3 regions of the Bacillus songklensis genome follow, and region 1 is predicted to be linked to each of the others. Evidence: riboswitches for the same ligand, from Rfam matches in the RefSeq annotation. Region 1 holds a riboswitch; each other region holds the start of a gene.

Evidence for each region. A riboswitch is a leader RNA that binds a small molecule or an ion and turns the genes downstream of it on or off. The one in region 1 is predicted to bind S-adenosylmethionine.
Region 2: it holds a riboswitch for S-adenosylmethionine, as region 1 does, so the genes downstream of both, ACFOU2_RS19375 (methionine ABC transporter ATP-binding protein) here and ACFOU2_RS25600 (YezD family protein) in region 1, are expected to answer to the same signal.
Region 3: it holds a riboswitch for S-adenosylmethionine, as region 1 does, so the genes downstream of both, metK (methionine adenosyltransferase) here and ACFOU2_RS25600 (YezD family protein) in region 1, are expected to answer to the same signal.

The regions. Positions count from the first base shown of each region.
Region 1 is NZ_JBHRZT010000073.1:489,151-492,555, forward strand. Features, by position in the region: gene ACFOU2_RS25590 (VOC family protein) at 1-355, opposite strand, end outside; gene cdaS (sporulation-specific diadenylate cyclase CdaS) at 500-1,129, opposite strand; SAM riboswitch class I at 1,601-1,710, shown strand; gene ACFOU2_RS25600 (YezD family protein) at 1,806-1,949, shown strand; gene ACFOU2_RS25605 (phosphoadenylyl-sulfate reductase) at 2,064-2,777, shown strand; partial or broken gene ACFOU2_RS25610 (inorganic phosphate transporter) at 2,796-2,942, shown strand; gene ACFOU2_RS25615 (hypothetical protein) at 2,957-3,178, shown strand; gene sat (sulfate adenylyltransferase) at 3,234-3,405, shown strand, end outside.
Region 2 is NZ_JBHRZT010000072.1:110,604-114,008, reverse strand. Features, by position in the region: gene ACFOU2_RS19385 (MetQ/NlpA family ABC transporter substrate-binding protein) at 1-295, opposite strand, end outside; gene ACFOU2_RS19380 (methionine ABC transporter permease) at 316-987, opposite strand; gene ACFOU2_RS19375 (methionine ABC transporter ATP-binding protein) at 977-1,990, opposite strand; SAM riboswitch class I at 2,213-2,318, opposite strand; gene ACFOU2_RS19365 (DNA alkylation repair protein) at 2,924-3,274, opposite strand.
Region 3 is NZ_JBHRZT010000059.1:42,653-46,057, reverse strand. Features, by position in the region: gene ACFOU2_RS15075 (glycosyltransferase family 4 protein) at 1-655, shown strand, start outside; gene metK (methionine adenosyltransferase) at 934-2,136, opposite strand; SAM riboswitch class I at 2,282-2,404, opposite strand; gene pckA (phosphoenolpyruvate carboxykinase (ATP)) at 2,761-3,405, shown strand, end outside.

The DNA of each region.
Region 1 (3,405 bases):
ATTCAACCCATTCTCCATCCGGTCCATAGAAAAATAAATATTTTGCTCCGTTTGGCAATGTTGTGATTTCCTCATCGACAAAAGTAACGTTTAATTCTTTTAACCGTTCTTTTTCTTTTTCCAAATCGGAGACAGTAAAAGCCACATGGTGGACCTTTCCCTCAGTGGGTAAATCGCTTCTGTAACCTTGGATGAGTTCAATGATGATTTGTCCATGAAATCCCAAAAAGACCAGGCTAATTTCCGGTAATGACATGAAATCATTCCCCTCTTTAAAAGTAATTAATGTAATAGGAAAGTAGTGAACGTAAAAGTCATCATTCTCTTTTGAATGGGAGTGATGAAAATTGCTTATGTAAAAGTAGTGTTAGGTTTTCTTACATAAATTTTTTTATTATACTTATATCAGAATAATATGGCAATATGTAATAGCTCTATTTTCCTCTTGGAAAAAAAGAGGAAAATACAGGTTTTTCGAGAGGAGGAAGAATGTATCTATTTAGAGAATAGGGTTATTGGTTGAATGAATGGGATATAACGTGCCATCCAAGGCAAAAGAAATGCGCCCCGTTTCTTCAGAGACTACCAATATAAGGGCATCCGAACGTTCTGACAAGCCGATGGCTGCGCGATGGCGTGTTCCTACTTTCTTTTGAGTAGTAACGATTGAGGACAACGGCAAAACATTTGCTGCTGACACGATTTCATTGCCTCTAATGAGAACTGCGCCGTCATGAAGGGGACTTCCTGGATAAAAGATGGACTCAAGCAGAGTGTTCGTTAAAGTCGCTCCGATTGGCACCCCTTTTTGAATGAGACTTCCAACAGTCTGGGTGCGCTCAATTACAATAAGAGCCCCGTGTCTTCTTTCAGATAGATGATGGGCGGCCAGAGATAAAGCCATATGATTTGGGGTGTGGGGGGATAAATACTGCTGTAAATAATAAGAAGCCGCCACAGACTGAATTTCATTGAATTGTTTTTGTAAGGTTTCAAAATCGCATAAGATACAATACTCATCATGATCAAGGCTACTAATCAACTTTTCGGTCTCGAGCATGATTTGTGTTAAGTTTTGCTTGAGCTGGTCTTTAATGGTGTTTGTTAGTGAGAAAGCATGTAAATCCATTGCATTAAGCCTCCAATATGATAACCGTTCCGAAAAACAGATGTTTATTCTGGCAGAACCCTTCATCATCAGGAGGGATCTCTCACTGCTGAAAGGTTCACTTTATTTGTAATGTTTACGAAACAAGGGGGTTTATGCATGAAACAAAAATGATTTCTATGCTCATTATGAATACATATGCTAATATGCTATAATAAAAAGGTTATTTTTTACTTATATATGTGAAACAATTCGCAATAGAAGGAGGTAAAGATGCATCCCTCAAATAAACATGAAAAGCTCCTGGTCATTGTTTGTTTTGTGGTAGCCGTTATTATGCTGTTATCCTTTGCGAGAAATTTTTTTAGTTGAATGAACATAAATAAAAGTTGGATGCCCTATATGAGGAATACTTTTCCTTTATATTTTTTGTGGAATATTTTGAAATATTAGTTGACAATTGACCATGATATGTTAAAATTTGAAAAAACGAACTTATCAAGAGTGGTGGAGGGAACTGGCCCGTGGAAACCCGGCAACCTGCAAATGCAAAAGCAAGGTGCTAATTCCAGCAAAATGTAAACCATTTTGGAAGATAAGGTAAAATAGATTACCTCAACAGTCTTTCTGGAATGGAGGGCTTTTTTATTTGTAATGAATAATGGTGATTGAGCATTCGTCTCTAAGGAGGGCTGTGATGGTAAAGCAAGAAAATATAGATGAAGTATGGAAAAACGTTGTGAAAATGTTGGAGACCATGAAATATGGATCCATTACGCTGGTTGTGCAGGACGGAAAAGTTGTCCAGCTTGAAAAAAACGAAAAAGTAAGGATTCGTTAACAAGTCGCTGACTAGAAAAACTAAAGGCGGTTTTAACCGTTTATAGAGTTAAAACCGCCTTTTTTTATCGGAATAGGCAGTTTTGCCTAATAAGAAGAAAGAGGAGGTTTTAATTTGACAGACCGTTTAACATTTCTAAGTTGGAATGAAGATACTCCCGATTTTCCAACAGATAATGAAACAAAAGGAGCCATTCCGGCTCTAGAGTGGGCTTTTGAGCATTACGGTGATTCTATCGTATACGCCTGCAGCTTTGGGATAGAGGGAATTGTGTTAATTGATTTAATCTCGAAAGTAAAGGAAGACGCCGAAATTGTTTTCCTGGATACCAACTTGCATTTCAAAGAGACATATGAAGTGATTGATGCCATCAAACAAAGATTTCCAAAGTTAAATATCGTCATGCAAAAGCCGGATCTGGATTTGAAAGAACAAGAGATTCTATATGGAGAAGAATTGTGGAAGAGCAATCCAAATCTATGCTGTAATATACGTAAAATTATCCCATTACAACGTGCTCTGGAAGGAGCGGATGCATGGATATCGGGCTTGAGAAGGGAGCAATCTCCATCAAGAAGTAAAACCGAGTTTGTGAATCGGGATTTTCGCTTCCAAAAAGTGAAAGTTTGTCCGCTGATTCATTGGACATGGAAAGAAATTTGGCGATACGTCTATAAATTCGATTTACCTTATAATCGTTTACACGATCAAGGGTATCCGAGCATCGGTTGTGAACCTTGTACGTCTCCTGCTTATGATTTAAATGATCTCCGTTCAGGTAGATGGTCAGGACAGCAAAAGGTTGAATGCGGCCTTCATGAGTCATAAGAGAGAAGTTGAAGTGACATGTTGATTATACCGGCTTTTGTCATCGCTCTTTTCTTTGCTATAAACATCGGAGCAAGCGGAGCGGCCGCTGCTATGGGAGTGTCTTACGGTTCTGGAGCTATTAAACGTCCGGGCACAGCACTTTTTATATGCGCAATCGGCGTTTTTTAGGGGCATATATGGCAAAAGCGTATCGTGACCCAAATGTTAAAGGTTTGGATTGTGTCACCAATCGTTTCCCTTGTCATTTCCTATGTATTAGTAACCCTTTTGTTGAAGGGAGACTTTTATGCTTTTGTAGTTTTAGCCAGCGGTTGTCTGGCTACGGTTGGAATCATCAGTTTGATGAAAACCGCAAAAGAGGAGGAGAATTCGTTCTCGGAAAAAGAGGGGAAAGTTAATTTTTAACCCAAGTAAAAAGGTAAATTTAATATAATTAAAGGGAGGATAATCATCATGAGTCAAAGTATTCCACACGGAGGAACATTAATTAATTTATTTGAACCAACTTTCAACTATGAATCTATTATTCAAGAAATCGAGCTTGATAACACTGCGTTAAGTGATCTTGAACTTATTGGGACTGGAGCATACAGCCCGCTAAAAGGATTCTTGAAAAAAGAGGATT
Region 2 (3,405 bases), on a different contig from region 1:
CGAAATTCTCAAGGTAAATCGTGTGCTGGAACAGATTCGCCTGAATATCACCTTGATCTAACGCCATATTGGGTTGTATGTAATCACTGAATTCTACAACCTCCACTTTATATCCTTTTTTTTCCAATCCTGGTGCAATAGCTTTCTTCACCATATCACTATAAGGGCCAGCAGTCGCACCAAATTTAACTTCTTTCGTATCTGTGTTTGCCTTCTCGCTGCCGCCTGAGTTACCACAAGCTGATAAAGCTCCCACAATGAATACTAGAATAAGAGCTGTGAGCCATTTTTTCATAATCTTCTCCTTCTTTCTCTTTATCTTTTATCTACAACTTTGGCGATAAAATCACCTAGAAGCTGAACGACCTGAACTAGAACAATTAAGATGACAACTGTTGCAATCATAATGGTATTGTCATATCGATAATAGCCAAAGCGAATGGCCAAATCGCCAATTCCGCCGCCTCCGACAGTACCTGCCATTGCCGAAAACCCAATTAAACTAATGAGCGTCAATGTAATACCCGAAATAATCCCGGATCTGGCTTCCAGTAACAATACATCCTTTATGATCATCCACGGAGTTGCACCGGCAGCAACAGCTGCTTCAATGACTCCATTATCGATTTCCCTTAAAGCAGTCTCCACAATCCGGGCAAAAAATGGGATGGCTGCAACTGAAAGGGACACACTTGCTGCGGTTGGCCCAATGGTTGTACCTACCAAAAATTTTGTGAATGGAAGTAACGCAACCAGTAAAATAATAAATGGAATCGACCGCACCATGTTCACCACAAAATCTAATACCGTTTTGGCTAAACGATTTTCAAAAAATAACCCTTTATCAGTGACATATAATAAAATCCCGATTGGCAGCCCAACGACAACTGAAACTGCCAGAGAGATGGTAATCATATAAATCGTTTGAATAAACGCTTGGTTTATATCAGGAATTAGTTCTATAAGATGATTGAAATCAATGCCCATCACGTAACACCTCCACTTGCGCTTCCCGTTTTCCAATATACTGAAGGGCTGTTTTGATTTCTTCCTTTTGTCCTTTTAGTTCCATAATAAAGATACCAAGCGGCATTTCTTGAATATATTCAATGGAACCATGAAGGAAGTTGCCTTTCACATTAAATTGCTGAAGTGTATCTGAAATAATCCCTTCACCCGCGATTTTCCCTTTGAACATGATCTTCACAATAGGTCCTTCACAACGGCTTATAATCGTCTCAGGCACTTCAAAGGAAACGACACTTTCAATAAACTCTTTTGTTAATTCGGTCTTTGGATTAGCGAAGATATCATAGACAGAACCTTCTTCAATAACCTTTCCGTCCTGCATGATGGCCATCCGGTTGCAAATTTCCTTTACAACATCCATCTCATGAGTAATTAACACAATGGTAATGTTGAGCTCTTTATTAATTTTTTTCAATAGATTCAAAATCGACTTAGTCGTCTTTGGATCCAAAGCAGATGTAGCTTCATCACATAAAAGCACGGACGGGTTATTGGCAAGCGCCCTTGCAATGGCAACCCGTTGTTTTTGCCCGCCGCTCAGCTGTGTGGGGTAGACATCTCTTTTATCGGAAAGACCAACCATTTCGAGCAGTTCCTCTACCCGCCCTTTTATTTGATCCAGCGGCATTTTGGCAGCCTTTAAAGCAAAAGCAATGTTTTCAAACACTGTTTTTTGGCTGATTAAATAAAAGTGTTGGAAAATCATGCCGATTTTTAATCTTGCTACACGCAAGTTTTCACCTTTTAAAGATGTTAAATCAGTCCCATCAACCGTAATCTTTCCGGAGGTAGGTCTCTCCAATAGATTAATACAACGAAGCAAGGAGCTTTTTCCGGCACCGGAATATCCTACAATCCCATAGATTTCTCCTTCTTGAATAGTGATCGAAACATCGTCCACACCTTTCACTAACCCGTTTTTTGTTTTATAAACCTTTGAAAGATTTTGAATTTCAATCATATGATGACCTCATTTTCCCTAAAACTAGAATTTCTGAACGAGTGGTTCTCGGTATTATGTATGACATACACAGGAGGACAGCCTCTTTGAAAATATGTTCAAACTCATATCGTTATTGCTTTATGTTAAAAGACTTGTTCAAAGGATCTGCTGGCAATCTATCATTCAAACAAAAAATGCCCCTTTCAACTGAAAAGAGCATCGAAACATGATCTATATTTCGACTTATCTTTCAGAATGAAAGTCATTCTGCAGGAATTGGCACCTTCCCATTAAGGGGGTTGCCGGACGTCATCGGGCCTAATCCCTCGGTCTCTCTTGATAAGTATTATGAATAAATTGACTCTTTAGATAATACAAGTATATTTTGGTTTTGTCAATAAAAAAATAGCAATTAAAACGTATTCTCTCTTTGTCTCCCATTGCTATGGAGTGTCCCAACACATGTAAAATCGATAGCCCCCTCGCATCACAATATGTCTCCGAGCGGGCTATTTTTTTCTCAGCAATAATACAGCGACAATGATGATCAACCCCTTGACAATTCCCTGGAGATAGGGAGACACGTTCATTTTTATGAGAAATTCTTCTCTAAAACCTATGAAGACGCTTCTCTAGTTTCTCTACTTTACTGTTTTGTTGATGTTCTTGAACACTTGCCCATTTGAACAAACAGCTAATTCTTTGATCCCTAAGTCCGTTCTGATGACTTGATCTGTTAATTCTTGTTACGTTTGCCCTTATTGAATTCCAACGAATAAATAACAATACTTTCCGTCAAAAGAGATTTAAGGATTGGGGTATTTAACGCCCATGGGAATCTGATCTGATGTCTTGACCCATCTAACATCAGAGATGATAGATATGAATAAAAAATTGTGGTCTAAAAACAAGAAAAGCTTTATCAAACGCTGGAAAGGTTAAATGATATCATTAACTAAAATAACTTTCGGATGAAATAAAAACTCCTATATCTGAGCTGTTAGATGAAGCCATTAAAAATTTGCTACTGAAAAGAAACTTGCTAAAAAATGCTGCTTGTTGATATTCACGTTCCGGAAGATCCCAAAGAGAAAAAACGACATCTTTCAGTCTCCCTTTTGGCGGCAACCCATTTTCTTTTACAAATTCTTTCATTAATTGACGACGAATAGGGGTTCTAATCCCTAAAAATTCATATTGGTTTCTTAAATATTTTTTAGACCATTCAGCATATTCCGCATCAGTGTGTTGGGAATATAGATTAACAAGTTTTTGAATGTATAAATTTACCGATTCAATCATAGATATTTCCACCCGCACATATGTTCTGATTATTTAGCCGAATTATAACACCAATTGAACAGAAGGACAAATATGAGTATCATTCTTTAACAGAGTTGAAAAAGTACTTACGTAACCAAGGTTTCATGAAA
Region 3 (3,405 bases), on a different contig from region 1:
ATTTACCAATATTTCCATTTGGTCCAGAGGTGTGGATCACACATTATTTCACCCTCATTATGATCGTTTTGATGTACGGATTAGATATAATATTAAACGGCCTTACATTTTAACGTATGTCGGGCGCCTTGCTCCTGAAAAAAACTTGCAGCTACTAATGAATATCGCCAGGTCTTTGCCCCCGCACATCAAGCATCAAGTCCACTGGCTCATTGTAGGAGATGGCCCTTTAAAGGAGAAATTGCACAAAGAAGCACTCGAGCATATGACGTTTACAGGCTTTCTTCAAGGTGAGCAATTAGCCAGGGTATATGCAGCTTCCGATTTGTTTGTTTTTCCATCTGTGACGGAAACGTTCGGAAATGTCATATTAGAGTCTTTAGCATCGGGAACACCTGCTATTGCTGCTAATGCCGGTGGAGTAAAGCATATCCTTCAACATGACCGAACAGGTTATTTATGCAACCCCGATTCTGTCGAACAGTTTGTTCATTATATTAGCCTATGCCTGGAGAATCTGCATAAACGCATGCAGCTTAGTCATCAGGCCAGGCAATACGCCTTAACTCAAACATGGGAAACTATTTTTGATGGTTTGTTGGCGCAATATGAATTAGCTGTTGCAGACCAAACACAGTCGATTCAATTAGCATAATTTATTTCTTATGTAACGCATTCTTTGGTACACCAAATAAAAACATCCGATCCAAATGGATCGGATGTTTTTTAGATGAATCCACGTTCATGCTTTAACATTCGCTATCAATTCTTCCTCTATTCACGCCATTCTGCCTTGCATCCCCGAATATACAGGTCCTCGTATAAAAGCGGCTAACAAGAACCCGTAAGGGAGCTTGTCAGCCGCTTATGCGTAAATCATTTAACATGAGCGTTTTTTGCTTATATTAAATGATTTATGTGGATTCACATCTATTATTTACCAGCAGCTTGTGCTTTTAAAGCTTCTGCTTTATCTGTACGCTCCCAAGGAAGGTCAAGATCATTGCGGCCAAAGTGACCATAAGCAGCTGTTTGCTTATAAAGCGGACGACGCAAGTCAAGCATCTTAATGATACCCGCCGGACGTAAGTCAAAGTTTTCACGTACTAATTCGACTAATACATCTTCAGATACTGTACCTGTACCGAAAGTGTCAACTGAAATGGAAACTGGTTTTGCCACACCAATTGCATATGCCAATTGCACTTCACATTTATCCGCTAATCCAGCTGCTACGATGTTTTTCGCAACGTAACGAGCCGCATATGCAGCAGAACGGTCTACTTTTGTAGGATCCTTACCAGAGAATGCACCACCGCCATGACGTGCATAACCGCCGTAAGTATCTACGATAATTTTACGGCCTGTTAAACCAGCATCACCTTGAGGACCGCCGATGACGAAACGTCCTGTCGGATTGATGAAGTATTTTGTCTCTTCATCAATGAGTTCTTTTGGAACAACCGGATTAATAACATATTCTTTCAAGTTGCGTTGAATTTGCTCTAATGTAATTTCAGGATGATGTTGTGTTGAGATAACGATTGTATCGATACGAACCGGCTTGTCGTTCTCATCATACTCAACTGTTACTTGGGTTTTACCATCTGGACGAAGATAAGGTAAAATTTCTTCTTTACGCACTTCTGTTAAACGACGCGCAAGCTTGTGAGCCAATGAAATTGGAAGAGGCATAAGCTCTTTTGTTTCGTTATTGGCATAGCCGAACATTAAACCTTGGTCACCCGCACCGATGGCTTCGATTTGCTCGTCTGTCATCTGACCTTCACGAGCTTCTAACGCCTGGTCAACACCCATTGCAATATCAGGTGATTGCTCATCGATAGATGTTAAAACCGCACAAGTTTCAGCATCGAAACCATATTTTGCCCGGGTATAGCCGATTTCACGAACTGTTTCACGAACGATTTTTGGGATGTCTACATATGTAGATGTAGTGATTTCACCACTTACTAATACTAAACCTGTAGTCACAGATGTTTCACAAGCAACACGTGCATTAGGGTCTTTTGCTAAAATCGCATCAAGAATCGAGTCAGAAATTTGGTCACAAATTTTATCCGGATGTCCTTCTGTTACTGACTCTGATGTAAATAAACGACGTTTTGTTGACATCAGTATTCCTCCTTTTAACTGTAAACCTAAAAGATACGGTACTCATTCCCTTATTATTCATAAAAATAACGCATTTTATTGAAACAAAAATATAAAAAACCTTTCCTTACTGAGGAAAGGTTTGTATCTTCACTAGCGCCTTTCACTCTTATCGATCAAGGGCAAGAGCCTTGCATCAGGTTAGCACCTTATCACCAAATATTTAATATGTATGGCGATGGTTGCTGGGTTTCATAGGGCCTGTCCCTCCACCAGCTCGGGATAAGAGAGTATCCGTTCAAGGACATATCATACCTTAAAACGCTGAATCATGTCAATAAAATATTTATATGAATCCACATAAGTAATAGAAAAATTGCATTAAGTCTGTTATTAAGGTCTGGCCTATGTAAAAGAATGAACCAATCATTTATAACTCAACATTGTTCCTTAATAAAACGAAAGTAATATATCTTCTAGGTTGGGTTAAATTATGAATTTTCTTTAAAAACTGTCCATTTTTGCATTATATATGAACATTTAATTTCAAATAGTATAGACTATTTTTATAAATGTGTTATACTAATTTATAAGTTTACTAATCAAACATTTAATTAAACTTTAAATAAAAGGATGGTATTAAATATGAGTACAGTGGATGTTTCTATTGAATTAACCGAACTTCTTCAATCGCCGACAGTTCATCATAATTTATCAGTTCCTCAGCTAGTTGAGAAAGTCTTATCCCGCCGTGAAGGCCTGCTTACTTCTTCTGGTGCTGTTCGCGCTGAGACAGGCAAATATACAGGCCGTTCCCCAGAAGATAAATTTATTGTAGAAGAAGCATCTACTAAAGAAAAAATCGACTGGGGAAAAGTGAACAAACCGTTTTCTTCTGAAAAATTCGATGCTCTTTATAAAAAAGTTTTAACATACTTAAAAGAACAAAAAGAATTATTCGTATTTAACGGCTATGCGGGAGCAGATTTAAAGTACCGTTTGCCAATTCGCGTCGTTAATGAATATGCATGGCATAATCTATTCGCTCATCAGCTATTCATTCGTCCATCAAAAGAAGAACTTATTTCTCATGAAGCGGAGTTTACGGTAATTTCCGCCCCCAACTTTAAAGCGGATCCGGTAGTGGACGGTACAAATTCAGAGACATTCATCATTATCTCATTTGAGCGTAAAGTCGTTTTAATCGGCGGTACGGAATACGCGGGAGAAATCAAGAAATCCATTTTCTCTGTTATGAACTATCTTCTTCCGGAAAACAATATTTTATCG